Regions from separate parts of the Cyclobacterium sp. 10D3-21 genome, predicted to be linked through region 2. Evidence: riboswitches for the same ligand, from Rfam matches in the RefSeq annotation. Region 2 holds a riboswitch; the other holds the start of a gene.
The links. A riboswitch is a leader RNA that binds a small molecule or an ion and turns the genes downstream of it on or off. The one in region 2 is predicted to bind thiamine pyrophosphate.
Positions count from the first base shown of each region.

Region 1: it holds a riboswitch for thiamine pyrophosphate, as region 2 does, so the genes downstream of both, AC0L7T_RS18640 (class I SAM-dependent methyltransferase) here and AC0L7T_RS02605 (TonB-dependent receptor) in region 2, are expected to answer to the same signal.

Region 1 is NZ_CM147924.1:4,818,795-4,826,558, reverse strand. Features, by position in the region: gene AC0L7T_RS18655 (Trm112 family protein) at 184-474, opposite strand; gene AC0L7T_RS18650 (thiamine phosphate synthase) at 477-1,118, opposite strand; gene AC0L7T_RS18645 (AIR synthase-related protein) at 1,115-2,167, opposite strand; gene AC0L7T_RS18640 (class I SAM-dependent methyltransferase) at 2,168-2,890, opposite strand; TPP riboswitch at 2,960-3,055, opposite strand; gene AC0L7T_RS18635 (D-arabinono-1,4-lactone oxidase) at 3,224-5,140, shown strand.
Region 2 is NZ_CM147924.1:576,001-583,764, reverse strand. Features, by position in the region: gene AC0L7T_RS02610 (NAD(P)/FAD-dependent oxidoreductase) at 1-576, shown strand, start outside; gene AC0L7T_RS02605 (TonB-dependent receptor) at 654-3,056, opposite strand; TPP riboswitch at 3,139-3,235, opposite strand; gene AC0L7T_RS02600 (fatty acid desaturase family protein) at 3,285-4,352, opposite strand; gene gldD (gliding motility lipoprotein GldD) at 4,447-5,061, opposite strand; gene AC0L7T_RS02590 (nitroreductase family protein) at 5,061-5,669, opposite strand; gene AC0L7T_RS02585 (TonB-dependent receptor domain-containing protein) at 5,694-7,764, opposite strand, start outside.

The sequences.
Region 1 (7,764 bases), 2.9 Mb from region 2:
TTTTCGTGCGCGTTTTATGCTTTCTCCCATCTGTTCCAAAATTTTCAGGTGTTTGGGAAAAAGGGTTTGTTTTCTTTTGGTCATATCCAAAATGTTTGTTATTTCAATCAAACATGGTTTTTTGATTAAAATAACAAACAACAGATCATGCAATGCATTGGGCATTACACAATCTGGGTAAAATTATTTAGGGTTAATATCTTTTCCGGCTTCGATTAAACGAAAATTGCTGACCGTTTTCCCTTCAAGGTGTTTGCTCCATTTTTCAAGCAATGGTTTTTCTAAATCAACTTCTCTGTATTCATCCGGATTCATAATGGGTAAACCCTTTACTATCGGGTAGATTCTTTTGCATTCTTTGCAGTGTAGCCAGCCTTCCAGAATTCTTTTCTCTGTATCTTCTGTTATACTGGTCAACTCCAGATCGGCTTTATCAAATGGGCAACATAATTTATCAATTGTGGATAATCTCATCGTTATTTTGATTGTAATGAATTAAAATATTTTTGTAAGGCGCTGACGGGGTTCTGATTTTGCATCACTCCTGAAATTAAAGCTATCCCTGAGTGGGGCAGCGATTGAAGCTCAGGAAGGTTTTCCATCTTGATTCCTCCAGCCAAAAATAAGGGCATGTCCGTGATTTTTCCTGCTTCTCTGATTACATCGAAGCTTACCAAATCACAATGTTGTGTGGTCTTGGTAGGATAAACTGAGCAAAAGGATACATAATCCATCCCAAGTTTGTCTGCCTGTCGGATCAAGTCCAGGTCATTGTTTACAGTCAGTCCTACCAAGTGATTTTTTGCCGAAAATTCACTGATGGAAGATAAATCCGAAGGGATGCTGTCCAAATGGATGCCGTCTACATCTTTTACTTGAAGTAAATCCCATCTATTGTTTACCAAAATCGGGAAGTCATAAGCAGCTGCCAATTCCACGACTTTACTTGTAAATGCGACTGCATCCTGTCCTTCTCCAAAATGATCCCAAATTTGCACAGCAGCAAGAGGGAAAGTAAACAACTGTTCCAAAATAGGAAAAAGCACAGCCTCAGGCTTGTCAGAAGGATCAATGACCAGGTAAATACTTTTATCTGCTTGTAAGTTTAGTTTTTTCATTGCCATCCGTTTTTATATGCACTAAAAAAAGCCTCCCAGTAAGGGTCTACAGATTGATAAATCATTGGCGTTTTTTCTCCTTGTTTGAAGATTGAAATGCCTTCCTCGGCAGCAGTTAACTGGCCAACTTCAGTACAGGCAATATTTTCATTCGCCAAGCGACTTTTTATTTTCTCTACCTGGTCTTTTTTGCAAGTAATCAGCATGGAACCTGCTCCAATGCATTGCAAAGGATCCAGCGAGAAAAGGCGACAAACGGCTTCCTGTATTGCTCCAACGGGTATCAAGTCCTCTTCAATGACAGCCCCACAGTTGGCTGCACTAGCCAACTCATAGATTGCGCCCAATACGCCACCTTCGGTGACATCATGCATGGCAGTGACACTGTTTTCAGCTGCATTTCCTCTAGCTGTTATTGCATCTTTGATAGAACTTGTTTGGTAAAATGAATCCGAAGCTCCTTGATATACCTCTTTTCCGAGTTTGTTGCTTACTGTTTTCGGAAAACTCATGGCCAAAATAGCAGCAGACGAGATGGCTGCTCCTTTTGTTACCAAAATACAGTCACCAGCTTGGGCTTTGGGGGTGGCTAGCATTTGGTCTTTTGGGGCGATGCATATAAATGTGCCTCCTCCTGCGATAGTAGAATTTTGTCCTTCGACAAAACCGGTATGGCCTCCAGTGATGGCAACGCCCAAAGCAGCACAATACTCGTGCACATATTGCCAATAAATTTTGAAATCAGCCTGGCTTAAAGTAGCAGGAAGGTTCAGTACAAATTGGCCAAATTGGGGGGCAAAACCTGTGGTGGCCATGTCGTTGGCCATTAAATGAACGGATAACCACGCGGATTCCTGTAATCCAAGCGTTTGAATTAAGGAAAGCGGATCACTGGTGAGGGCCATGGCCTGTCCTCCTGCCAATTCTACAATGGATACGTCAATGCCGAATCCAGGCCCAACGAGTACCTTTTCATTGGGTGTCCCACAATTGGAGGTTATAAAATCACCCAATAATCTTTCATCAATCTTTCCGGCTTTTTCGCTCATTTATTGAACATCGTTAAATTGCACATAAAGGCCAAAGAAATCACCATAAGGCATGTTCCATTGCTGTACAGGAAACCATTTAGGTAAACCGGTACAAGACCAGGTAATGGTATAATCTCTTCCTTCCAAGGCCTCCTCTATAATCTTGATAAGGTGTTTGGGCGTGTAAAATGTTGCGGTGACATAAAAAGGGTTCTTTCCAAAAGCTTGTTGCACCCGACGACGAAGGACTTTGGGAGAGTTCTTGTTCATCATTCCCATCGCAATACCATATTTGCCAACCCTGGCCGCTTCACGGATCACCTTGACCGGGTCTTTGTAGTATTCAAAAGTGGTGATAAAGGCAAGGGAATCAAAAGTATTGTCTTTGAAGGGCATGTGGTGAGAATCGGCCATTACCAGATCCCCATCAAACAAATGGATGGCCTGAGATAGCATTAAAGGAGAGATGTCTCCTCCAGTAGATTCTATGCCTATTTCTTTCCACCACCTGGTAAACCTTGTCGTGCCACAGCCAAATTCCAATAGGGTTTTCACCCTTTTGTCCTTGGTTACCAACTGTTCCATTATTTTTTTCTGCCACACCTCAGCTCTTTTGTAGCGGCCTTCATACCAAAGTTCATAGGTATCTGTATGGTCTCTGTTGAAAAACCATTCAGGTCTGTTTTGCCAGTTTCGCTGTTGCTGAGGGATCAGCCCCATTTTTTGCTTTTCTATTTCCATTTTGTAATTCGTTTATAAAAAAAACATTCGACCGAACAAAACCAGTGGAATGTAGCTTCAAATTACAAAAGGAAATCTGGCTTGCATCCCTACGTTGGCATTATCCAAATCAGGTTCCGGGTATTTTCTCAGCCTGACTTTTGTCAAGCACCCCGTGCATATTTTACAGCCACAAAGATATCGAATAACCCATGTAAAGCAAGCAGTATTTCCAATGGCAATACTAAGACTGTTTTTAAATTGAAATTAATAAAGCATAAATCATGTGGGTTTTTAATATTTTCGATAAATTAGGTAGTTGTTTAATGGTTTTTAAAATAGAAGATTAGATACATGTCCGCATTAACGAAATTTATTACCTGGAAGAAAGGTAATACAGTAGTCTCTTGGGTGCTTTTTGGATTATTGGTTCAGGTAGTTTTTAATAGAAAGAATGTTCCGTCTCATATTGAAGTGTTGGACGATACCCTAACCCATCATTGTTCCAGAACGAAAAGAAATCGCTGGGTTAATGTTATCAATTTTGTGGTTACACCAAGGTTTATAAGAAGGTTAATTGAGGGCCAATTGAATAAAAAAATGGCAGAACATGAGCGTGTGATTTTATCTCTTGACAAGGAGCTGACCAAGGATGATTTTTTCGAGAAGGAGAAGCCACTCAGACGGAAGTGGAGCAATTGGTATGGCAATCATTTTTCTGAACCGCTAAAGTTTTTTGTGCCTGGAAATGGGGACTATGAGAATTTCACTTCCGATGATGAATCCTGCAAATGGTATGATTTTAAGGGCTTGTTGGATGTGAGTGAAATGGTGAAGAATGCTGAGAAAGAAAATAGAAAAGTGAGGGCAGTAGGTTCTGGACATGCGCTTACGGCAGTAGCCCAATGTGAAGATTTTTTGGTTTGCACCCAAAACATGAACATGACCCAGCGGCCTGCCAAGGAGTGGATAAAAAAGGAATACAAGGATGGTTTTGATGTAGAAGTGAATTTTTGCAATAAAAAATCTGTGGAAAAGCATTTCCTTTTTGAAACGGGGGGTGGAACAAAAATCAGGCATTTGATACAAGCTTTGACAAAGCATGGTTTGGCACTGATCAATCAGGGTGGCTCAAGTATTCAGTCTATAAGCGGAGCGATTGCCACCTCTACGCATGGGTCAGGAATTGGAATTGGTCCCGTATCTGTTTTTGCCAAATCAATGACCATTGTGGGCAAAGGGGGAATGATTTTTAGAGTAGAACCTAAGGATGGGATAACTGACCCTGTTGAATTTAATAAAGATGATCAAGTTAAAAAGTACGGAATTGAATTGATTCAGGACGATGAGAAATTCAATGCGGTAATGGTGGGTATTGGTTCCGTGGGGATTGTATTTTCTATGATCTTAGAAGCCCAACCCAATTACAGGCTTTTTGAAGAGCGGATTAGCTACAATTGGGAAGAGCTTAAAGCAGAGATGCAAAAAGAGGATGTGCATACATTCATCAATGCCCACCGTCATTTTGAAGTTTTGATCAATCCCTATCGGGACATGACTGCCGAAACAGAAGATGGGAAACAAAGAAAATGTTTGGTGACCACAAGGGATTACAGTGAAAAGTCAAATAGGGAACAAGCGGGAAGGGAAAGGAATTATATTTCCTCCTTTATCTCAGGAATAGCGATTTCTGGTAGACTCTCTCCTTGGGTGTTCAATAAAAACCATCAGGCCATTCCAGCAATGACCAACAATTCCATTCACAGACTCGTAGACCACCGTGGGGATGAAGGAGGAGGCTTTGAAGATGAGTCTCGTTTTGTGCTGGACCAGGGGTTGGGAGAACTGAAATTCTATGGCTATGCAGTAGAATTTGGATTTCCGTTGGAAAAGGTATTTGATGCAGTAGATCTAATTATTAAAGTCTGTGAAGAAGCCCAACCTTACCACCACCTTTTGGCAGCGCCTTTTTCTTTGCGGTTTGTCAAACAATGCGATGCCCATTTATCCATGATGAACCAGCACGATACCTGTATGATTGAACTGGTAAGTGTAAAAGGTGTGACCGGAAGCTTGCCTTTGTTCAGGCGTTTGGAGAGAGAATTGCTGGACTTTGGTGCCATTCCTCATTGGGGGCTTTCTGTGGAGCCCTGGTATAGGGAACGGGTGGAGAAAGCATTTCCACGCTTTAAGGATTGGGAAGTGCAGCAAGCCTTTTTTGGAGGAAAAACCTTTAAAAATGCCTTTTTAGAACGAATTCAAGATTCTTAATCCTTTGTTAAATTTCACTGTTTGTGAATTTGAAAGTAGCTTCAGGACCTAACAACCCAAATCTATAATTGGATAAGGCTTGTGATGTAGAGTCTTGTTCAACCCGCTATCGGGGTTGAGGAATAGATGTGGAATTGGCCGTCGACGGGTTTTCACCCGTGGCTATTATTGGTGAAGCCCTACAGGCTTCTTTCGATTAACATCAGTTCGATTTTAATACTTGCTGGTAAAATTAGGTTTATTTAGTGAAGCAGTTCCCTCCTTGAAATAGACACAGAAAAAGCAGATAAGGAGAGTCCCCCTTTCTTTTAAAGGGGGCAAGGGAGATTTTTTCGCAACCCTCACCAATATCAGACTTGTCTTGATGTGGATTTTCACAGCTTTCTTCACTTAAAGCCCTCTCTAAATCTCGGAATGACAGATTTTAAAATTCAGGGTTAAGGAGCCACTGGCATTAGCGAAAAGCCTGTTTCACTATTGAGCTTACAGGAGGCTAATGCCCAATAAATGCCAACTCATTTACACCCCGGGTCGCACCTCCTGCGTCGGCTAACCCAGGGCTACAAAGATTGCACTCCGCTGGAGTGCTGCATTGGATATTGTCATCTGGATTTCTGCGTTTTTAAAATGTTAATTCTCGGAATGAGGAATTGGCGGGTAATGAACCACCAGAACGTCATTGCGAACCCTTTTTTGGGGAGGGGTTGTATAGGAAAAGGGTGTGGCAATCTCATAACGTTGGAGATTCCTTCGACTTTCTCTACGCAAAGCCCCTGCAAAACCTACTGATAACAGATTTTAAAATTCAGGGTTAAAGGGCCACTGGCATTAGCGAAAAGCCTGTTTCACTATTGAGCTTACAGGAGGGTAATGCCCAATAAATGCCAACTCATTTACACCCCGGGTCGCACCTCCTGCGTCGGCTAACCCAGGGCTACAAAGATTGCACTCCTCTGGAGTGCTGCATTGGATATTTTCATCTGGATTTCTGCGTTTTTAAAATGTTAATTCTCGGAATGAGGAATTGGCGGGTAATGAACCACCAGAACGTCATTGCGAACCCTTTTTTGGGGAGGGGTTGTATAGGAAAAGGGTGTGGCAATCTCATAACGTTGGAGATTCCTTCGACTTTCTCTACGCAAAGCCCCTGCAAAACCTACCGATAACAGATTTTAAAATTCAGGGTTAAGGGGCCACTGGCATTAGCGAAAAGCCTGTTTCACTATTGAGCTTACAGGAGGCTAATGCCTTACAAATGCCAACTCATTTACACCCTGGGTTGCACCTCCTGCGTCGGCTAACCCAGGGCTACAAAGATTGCACTCCGCTGGAGTGCTGCATTGGATATTTTCATCTGGATTTCTGCGTTTTTAAAATGTTAATTCTCGGAATGAGGAATTGGCGGGTAATGAACCACCAGAACGTCATTGCGAACCCTTTTTTGGGGAGGGGTTGTGTAGGAAAAGGGTGTGGCAATCTCATAACGTTGGAGATTCCTTCGACCTTCTCTACGCAAAGCCCCTGCAAAACCTACCGATAACAGATTTTAAAATTCAGGGTTAAGGGGCCACTGGCATTAGCGAAAAGCCTGTTTCACTATTGAGCTTACTGGAGGCTTATGCCTTACAAATGCCAACTCATTTACACCCTGGGTCGCACCTCCTGCGTCGGCTAACCTAGGGCTACAAAGATTGCACTCCTCTGGAGTGCTGCATTGGATATTTTCATCTGGATTTCTGCGTTTCGAAAATGATAGGTCTCGGAATGAGGATTCTTTTATCATCCTGGCTTGAACTCAGATTATTACATTTTAAATAAAATTGTTCCTGGTATTTATTTGCAAATTTCGTGGCAACTTTAAAGTAGCTTCAGGACCTAACAGCCCAAATCTATGATTGGATAAGGCTTGTGATGTGAAGTCTTGTTCAACCCGCTATCGGGGTTGAGGAATAGATGTGGAATTGGCCGTCCACGGGTTTTCACCCGTGGCTATTATTGGTGAAGCCCTACAGGCTTCTTTCGATTAACATCAGTTCGATTTTAATACTTGCTGTTAAAATTAGGTTTATTTAGTGAAGCAGTTCCCTCCTTGAAATAGACACAGAAAAAGCAGATAAGGAGAGTCCCCCTTTCTTTTATAGGGGGCAAGGGAGATTTTTTCGCAACCCTCACCAATATCAGACTTGTCTTGATGTGGATTTTCACAACTTTCTTCACTCAAAGCCATCTCTAAATCTCAGAATGACAGATTTTAAAATTCTTGTTGAGGAGCCACTGGCATTAGCGAAAAGCCTGTTTCACTATTGAGCTTACAGGAGGCTAATGCCCAATAAATGCCAACTCATTTACACCCCGGGTCGCACCTCCTGCGTCGGCTAACCCAGGGCTACAAAGATCGCACTCCGCTGGAGTGCTGCATTGGATATTGTCATCTGGATTGCTTCATTTCGAAAATGATAGGTCTCGGAAGGACGGATTGGCTGATATAGACCTACCAGAACGTCATTGCGAACCCTTTTTTGGGGAGGGGTTGTGTAGGAAAAGGGTGTGGCAATCTCATAACGTTGGAGATTCCTTCGACTTTCTCTACGCAAAGCCCCTGCAAAACCTACTGATAACAGATT
Region 2 (7,764 bases):
ATAGCCTATGAAGAAAATATGGTGGCGCTTCACAATTATGATGGTGGCTACCTTGGGATCAATAAAATCGAGAATGGCCAGTTTAACCTCTGCTACTTGGGAAGTAGAGAACAATTAAAGACAGCAGGGAATATCCAAAGCATGGAAAAGCAATATTTATTTAAAAATCCTCATATAAAAGAAATATATAGTAAGGCAGAATTTTTATGGGAAAGGCCTGAGGTAATCAATGAGATCAGTTTCGCCACCAAATCTCCTGTAGAAAACCAAGTCCTTATGATTGGAGACGCAGCCGGTATGATTACACCTTTGTGCGGCAATGGAATGGCAATCGCTATTCATACAGGAAAACTGGCAGCTGATGCCATTCTCCAGCATAGGAAATTAGAAATGATTCAAAAAGAATACACAAAAGACTGGAACCAGTATTTTTACAGCCGGTTGCGAACTGGAAGAGCCGTGCAAAGGCTATTCGGCGCACCTTTTGTTTCAAACCTTGCTGTGAATGTGATCAAAAAATCTCCTTATCTGGCAAAAAAACTCATTCTTCAAACCCATGGAAACCCTATAAAATAAAAAGGCTCCCAAGTTTAAGCCAGGGAGCCTTTTCAATAAAATTTGAATACGAAAGGTTATTTCTATTCTTTGAAATATCAAAAACGAATAGCTACACCAGCCATAAAGCTGGTTCCTGCCATTGGGTAATAATAGTTTTCTGCCACACGCTCCATGCCCTGTCCTTCGCTGGAAGGAACGAAATAACCAAAAGTGTATCCGTTTGGCTCATAGAGGTTATTGAATAAATTATTAACCTTGCCGGAAAACACCATTTCTTTTACAAACCCTGGTTTCCAGGAATAAACAAATCTCAAGTCAGAAGTCCAGTAAGCATCCAGGCTCCTTGCTTCTTGTTGCGCATTGTCCAAAAATTGTTGGCCTACATACTTGTTGAGCAAACTGACTTCCAGGTTTTTTATTGGCCTGAAGTCTATAATGGCACTAGCTACAATGTCAGGAGAAAAAGCAATGTCTGTATTGGTATAAATAATGCTTTCCTGCCCTGTAAAATCCCAGTTCTCGTCATACACATCGCTGTACTCAGTATAGGTATCGATCTTGTTTTGACTAAAAGCGATGTTGCCTCCGAGCGTCCAAAGAGGGGAGAGCACTACCGCACCGTCAAGTTCTATTCCTGCCCGATAACTACTGGCAACATTTTCCCGGATATAAGCCCCTACATCATTCAATTGGCCAGTAAGCACCAATTGATCCTTATAGCCCAAATAGTACAGATTCGCATTGTACTGGTATTTGGAGGTCTTTACCCTAATTCCCGCCTCTACATTATTTAGTCTCTCAGGTCTTGGGATCTCTGATATTGGAGAATCTGTGAAATCACTCCTTACAGGCTCCCTGTTGGCAACCGCATAAGAAGCGTATAGGGTTTTTCCAGTACCCGTTTCATAGGACAAGCCAAGTTTAGGGTTGAAGAAAGTGTAGGATTGATTGCCACTAACGTTTCTTTGATCGCTATTCTTACCATCAAAAGAATAGTCAATCCCTCTTACTTGCATGTCTGCAAACAAGTACAATCTTTCCTTTACCTCATAGGTGGCTTTTAGGTACACGTTCCTATCATCCTTTACAGCCACATTGTTGTAATATTGGTCTCTAATATTGATATCCCCAGTGTTTCCCATCCAGATGATTTCACCGAAGTGGTCTCCATCATATCGGTTGGCGCCACCACCCAGGATAGCGTCTAATCTTCCGTTGGTTGAAACGTAATTCAGGGAAAATACAGCCCCATAAAAGTCATTGTCCAACCATCTTCTTCGAATAATATCGGTACTGGTAATTACCTGATCACCTATTTCAATTGGGTCAAAACCATAATCCTCCAGGTCATCATCTCCCTTAAATTGTTCATAGTATCCTTGTCCGGCAGTATAATGCAAAGCAAAATTAGCTTTCAGATTATCCGCCCATGTTCCAGCATAGATAAACTGGTAATGGTTTTGTTGGTAATTGTCGGTCTCATTTTCATAGGTATAGCCATTGAAAGTCCGATCGGTTTCAAGTAGATTTTCGGGCACTCCATTCCAGGCCTGGTAAGTTTGTTCTGCCCCAGCAAAGATATTTACCTTAAACACATGATTGTCCCCATAATAGCCTCCGGATACAAAGTAAGATTTCAGGTCAGAAAAAGCCCTGTCTATGTACCCATCAGAAGTGACTTGAGAAAGACGGGCGTCCACTGCCCATTTGTCATTGATCAATCCTGTACCGGCTTTGATGGTATGCTTCCGGGTATTAAAGGAGCCATAGGAATTGTCCGTTTCTGCGTAAGCTTCTTCCTTTTTGGTGTCGGTCTGAATATTAAGGCTGGCCCCAAAAGTAGCTGCACCATTGGTGGAAGTACCTACCCCACGTTGAATTTGAATGTTATCCACTGAGGAGGCAAAGTCGGGCATATTCACCCAAAAGACACCATGAGATTCGGCATCATTAAGCGGTATTCCATTGACGGTGACATTGATCCTGGTTTGATCTGTTCCCCGGATCCGCATACCCGTGTAGCCTACGCCTGTTCCTGCATCAGAATGCGTAACAATGGATGGGGTATAATTTAGCAGAAGAGGCAAGTCCTGCCCCAGATTGTCTTTCCCAATGGTTTCCTTACTAATCACTTGAAAGGTAGTGGGAGTAGTCTCCGATGCTCTTGTTCCTGAAACAATAAATTCTTCAGTGGTAAGGGTGGTTGAGTTTAAGACAATTAGTAGATCTTCTCGTTGAGGAAGTGGGATATTTACCGTTTTGGTGGTATAGCCTACAAAAGAAATGCGTAATGTTGCCGCTTTCTGGTTCAGATTATTTATCTGAAAGGCTCCATTTTGATCACTTACAGCACCTTTCTGGGTACCTTCCAAATACACGGTAGCACCTGGAAGAGGTAAGTCATTTTCAGCATCCTTTATAATTCCCCGGATGCTATTTTGGGCAATAGACAATTGACACAGCAATAAAAATATTGCTGAAAAACAAATACGAATCATGTTAATAAATTATTCTGGTTAAACATAGCAGAAATGAGGGGACAATTCTACTTTAGTTGTTTACCCAATAGCATTACGTACGATTAGCTATTTCACATTTCCCTTCGCCGGCATTATCCGGATCAGGTGATATGGGTATGATCTCAGCCCGTTATATTAAGGCACCCCTAATGATCTTGCCACAAATGTAGCTGGTATTATTTAAAATGACAAACTTTCACCTTATGCTCAGGCGTTCCCCAATCCCTTCAAATGGCGGAAATGGGAAATAAAAGCCCTTCTCAATTGTTGATGTTCAAGGTATTGAATATTGTAATCCTTGCAGGTTTGTTTGATGATTTTACTCAAAGCAGGATAATGAATATGCGAGACTTTAGGAAACAGGTGGTGCTCTATTTGAAAATTTAAGCCTCCCAAAAACCAAGTAAGTGTTTTGTAGCCAGTAGCAAAATTGGCAGTCGTTCTTATCTGATGAATCATCCATTCGTCTTCCAGACAATTGGACGCAGGCTCAGGAACAGGGAAGGCAGTTTCTTCCAGGCTGTGTGCCAATTGGAAAACAAGTGTCAGCACAAGCCCTGCAAATAGGCCATACACAAGAAAACCTACTAACCATGGGCCCCATCCAACCATGTAAATGGGTATGGCTACAAAAAGAACCAAATGAAGCGCCTTGAAACCCCAAAAACTGATATGATCAGACAGTTTCATTTTTTGAATAGGCACGATTCCTACCTTTCCGGTAACATACTTTTTATAATCTGTGAAAAATACCCAATAGAGATACAATAGGGAATAGGTGAAAATAAAATAATAGTGTTGAAATTGGTGTATTTTGAATTTCTTTTGACTTGGAGAAAGGCGCAAAAATGGCCTGGCGTTCAGGTCATCATCTACGCCATCTACGTTGGTAAAAGAGTGGTGAACAACATTGTGTTTGGTCTTCCACATGAAAACATTCGCCCCCAGAAAATTAATGGACATCCCTGCCAGGGTATTGACCCAAGGCCGGTCACTAAAACTACCATGCGCGCCATCATGCATTACATTAAAGCCTATAAAAGCAGTTAATGCGCCCAAAACTAAGCATTCAAACAATCCTAAAATCCAATGAGGGGTAAAAAACACAAGGTGGATGTATAACAATACAAATGCCGCCACAATGATTCCTGCTTTTATAAATAGTTGGGAATTTCCTGAACGAGCAATATTTTGAGCTTTAAAATATTCGCTCACCCTTAATTTCACAACTTGATTGAAATTGATTTTAGGTCTGGAGAATTTTGGCGTCGCCATATATTGATTATAGGTAAATGATTTAGGATAATACTACTTGGCTTAAGCAAATTAGAGAAAAAAGATTGGGGGTGTATACTTTAAAGGTACCACATTAATCTGACATTTTCAATTCAAAAGATAGGCTATTGATCAAATGCATCATGTCTGTTTTGATATATTCAATGATAGGAGCCAAAGAGTCGTTCTTAACCGCTGTCTGAAAATACAACGCTCCTCTAAGAAAATGTTGTGTTGAATCTGTAACAAAAAATTGAAATTGGGTGGGCACATCTCCGGTCAATTCAGAGACGAAACCAGTGTAGCCCTTGGGTGTTAGTAACACGGCTTCATCGATACCATAAGCCTTCACCTGATGCTTAAAAGTAAGACTCATCGCATCATTTAAATAGGTCTTAAATAAAGCATTATTCTCATTGATGGGTTTATAAGTCAGGTGAACCCTGGCATCAAAATCAGTATAGTGAACGTTGACCCACGTTTTTTCCTGCAGGTTAAATGAATCGCGTTCTATTTGAGAATGAACGGAATATTCAAAATTATAGGGCAGTTCTTTATCTAAAGAAACAAAATCCCGCATTGGCAAATCAATGCGGTTGTAGCCTTTGGGTTTGGGGAGGTAGTCTTCACTACAAGCCCCAATCAAAAGCATAGCCAACCAACAAAAGGCCAAAGCAGGATTTTGAAATTGTTTTTTTAGAAAAACCATTATTCTTTCACCCAAGTCACTTTTTCAGAAATTGGCGTTCTTTTTCCTTCAGGCCATTTGTCTGATGCCGCCTTGGCAACAAAGAAAAAACCCATTAATAGGTCTTCTTCGGCTAACCCAAAAAAGGTTTTGGCTTCTGGCCAGAAGGTAGGTGCACCTGTACTCCAGTAAGCTGCCAATCCTCTTGCACTTGCTGTTAAATACATGTTTTGAACCGCCATCGCTACTGAGGCTATTTCCTCCATTTCAGGAAGATTGGCGCGCAGGTCTCTTTTCATACCTATGGCGATAACATGAGAAGCCTTTAAAGGACTTTCTTTCAATTTGGTGTAAACAGCCTCCTTGAAAATCCCAGTTTTTTCACTTCGCTCTTTGTACAAGTTTGACTGATAATCAGCCAATGTTTTTAAGCCTTCGCCAGAAAACACTACGAAACGCCATGGTTCAGTAAGCTTGTGCGTAGGTGCCCAGTTGGCATTTTCTAAAAGCTCTTTAATGATACTCTCGTCTATTGGATCATTTTCCTTAAACTGAGCTACAAATTGGGACCTTCTATTCCTAATGATTTTATTGACTTCTTCTATATTAAATACAGGCCTATTGTTCATATTTGATTTTATTTTTTGAAACTACTAATATTTTAGACCAACCTTTATTCCTCCGTAAAAGTTTCTTGTGGCAGCAGGTTGGAAATACCTCCCTCCAAAAGGATTAAGGTCATTTCCCAGGCTATAACTGGCATTGGTTAAATTTTGAACCCCTAAATACAATTCAAGGTCAAGCGCTTTTCCAACATCACCTCTCCATCCTACTCTTGAATTCATCAAGTGATAGGAATCCTGAAATACGGTATTGGCATCATTCAATGGAATGTCATCCACAAATTGATGGGTAAAGTTAAGGTAAAAACCAGGCTTGGTTTTGATGTCCAATTGATTGACCAAGGTATTGGGGGCTACTCCCGTTAGGTCATTTCCACTGTAATCGTTGTCTCCTTTTACAAAGTCTACAAACTCAAAATAATGTCCAGTAAATGAATGGGTCACTTTAACCTCCTGGACAAATGACATTTGCTTTCTTATAAGTGCATAATCAACCAACAATTCTATTCCTTTCTGATTGGTAGCACCCGCATTTCTAAAGAGGACTACGCCTTGCTCATTGACAAAAGTGGTAATGGTTTCATCTAGCTTAAAGTAGAAAACAGATCCATCTACATTGACCCTACCCTTATTGAAACTTGAGCGGTAACCCAATTCATAATTCACCCCTTTTTCAGCATCCAGGTCCAGGTTAATTGATCCTTCGTTTGTTCTAACTTCATCAATGGTAGGAGGTGAAAACCCTGAACTGATACTGCCATATACCGCAGCATTGGTGTTCAATTTTGCTGAAAGCGCAATCCTAGGCACGATCACCGGATCAAAAGTTCGTTTGGCATTGGAAGGCACACCATTGATCATATCAATGTTTCTAGCGATGTTAAAACTAGAAAAGTTTTCGCTCAAGCCTATGGTCATTAAGAACCTATCGGAGAGTTCTGCTTCCAACTGCTGGAAAAGAAAAGCGGTTTTGGTCAATAGCTCATCACCAAAACGGATGGTATCAATTTTACCTCCATTGTTTCCGAAGTTTTGCGCCGAAGTTTTAGAAAGTTGGTATTCTCCACCAGCGATAAGCCTTACAGGTACATTGGACCAAATATCGTCATAGGTGAAACTTGTCCTTCCACCATAACCGTATTGCGTTTCTGTTTTATAATCCAGGTTAAAAGGATTCTCAAAATCCGTGGTATTGATATAAAGGGAGGTTTTATTGTCCAGGTTATGGTTAAACCTATAGTCATGAGACAAGGTACCGTACAATGACTTTTGGTCGATGGATGCATTCTGTGCTGCTGATCCTGGCCTTGCCTGTCTTGGGTTTTCTGCCACCTGATCAGCCGTTAGCGCTCCTGGTAATTCATAAAAAAGATCAGAATACAGGATTTGGGTAGTTAGTTTCTGCTTCTTAGATGGTTGAAAATACCCGGTAACCTGCAGCACTTCTCTGTCCATGGCAGTATGGTCTCTGTACCCGTCCGACTTTTGTTTGGCATAAGAAACGCTAATGCCTCCATTTTCCAGTTTTTGGTCGATGCCCATACGGTAGCGAACCAAACCAAAGGCTCCAACAGAAAGGTCTGCCCCAATCCTATTTTCATCCACCGTTTCTTTGCTGGTAAAGCTAATCACCCCTCCATTTCCAGCACCATAGATACTACCTGCAGGGCCTTTAATAATTTCCGTATTTTGAATATTGGACAGGTCAAGCATATTCAAAGGCGTAGTGCCATCTGGCGCGGTAAAAGGCATACCGTTCCAATAAACCTTAACATTTCTCACGCCAAAGGGGGAGCGCAATGAACTACCACGGATAGACACTCTATAACTGGCAGGTGCCCGTTCTTCAATTCGAATTCCAGGTTTGGTATTAAACGCCTGAACAATGGATGTTTCATTGAACCGGTACAAATCTGCTTCAGATACACGCGCTATACCAGCTGCCTGTTCCAACAATGGACGCTCTGATTCAAAAGAACTTACCAATACTTCGGTAAGTGCATTTTCCCCCCTTACCATAAAAACAGTAATCTCGCCTGATGAGGGCACCAATACAGCTTGCTCTTCAAAGGCTATGTGTGAAAAAAGCAAGTTTGAAGGC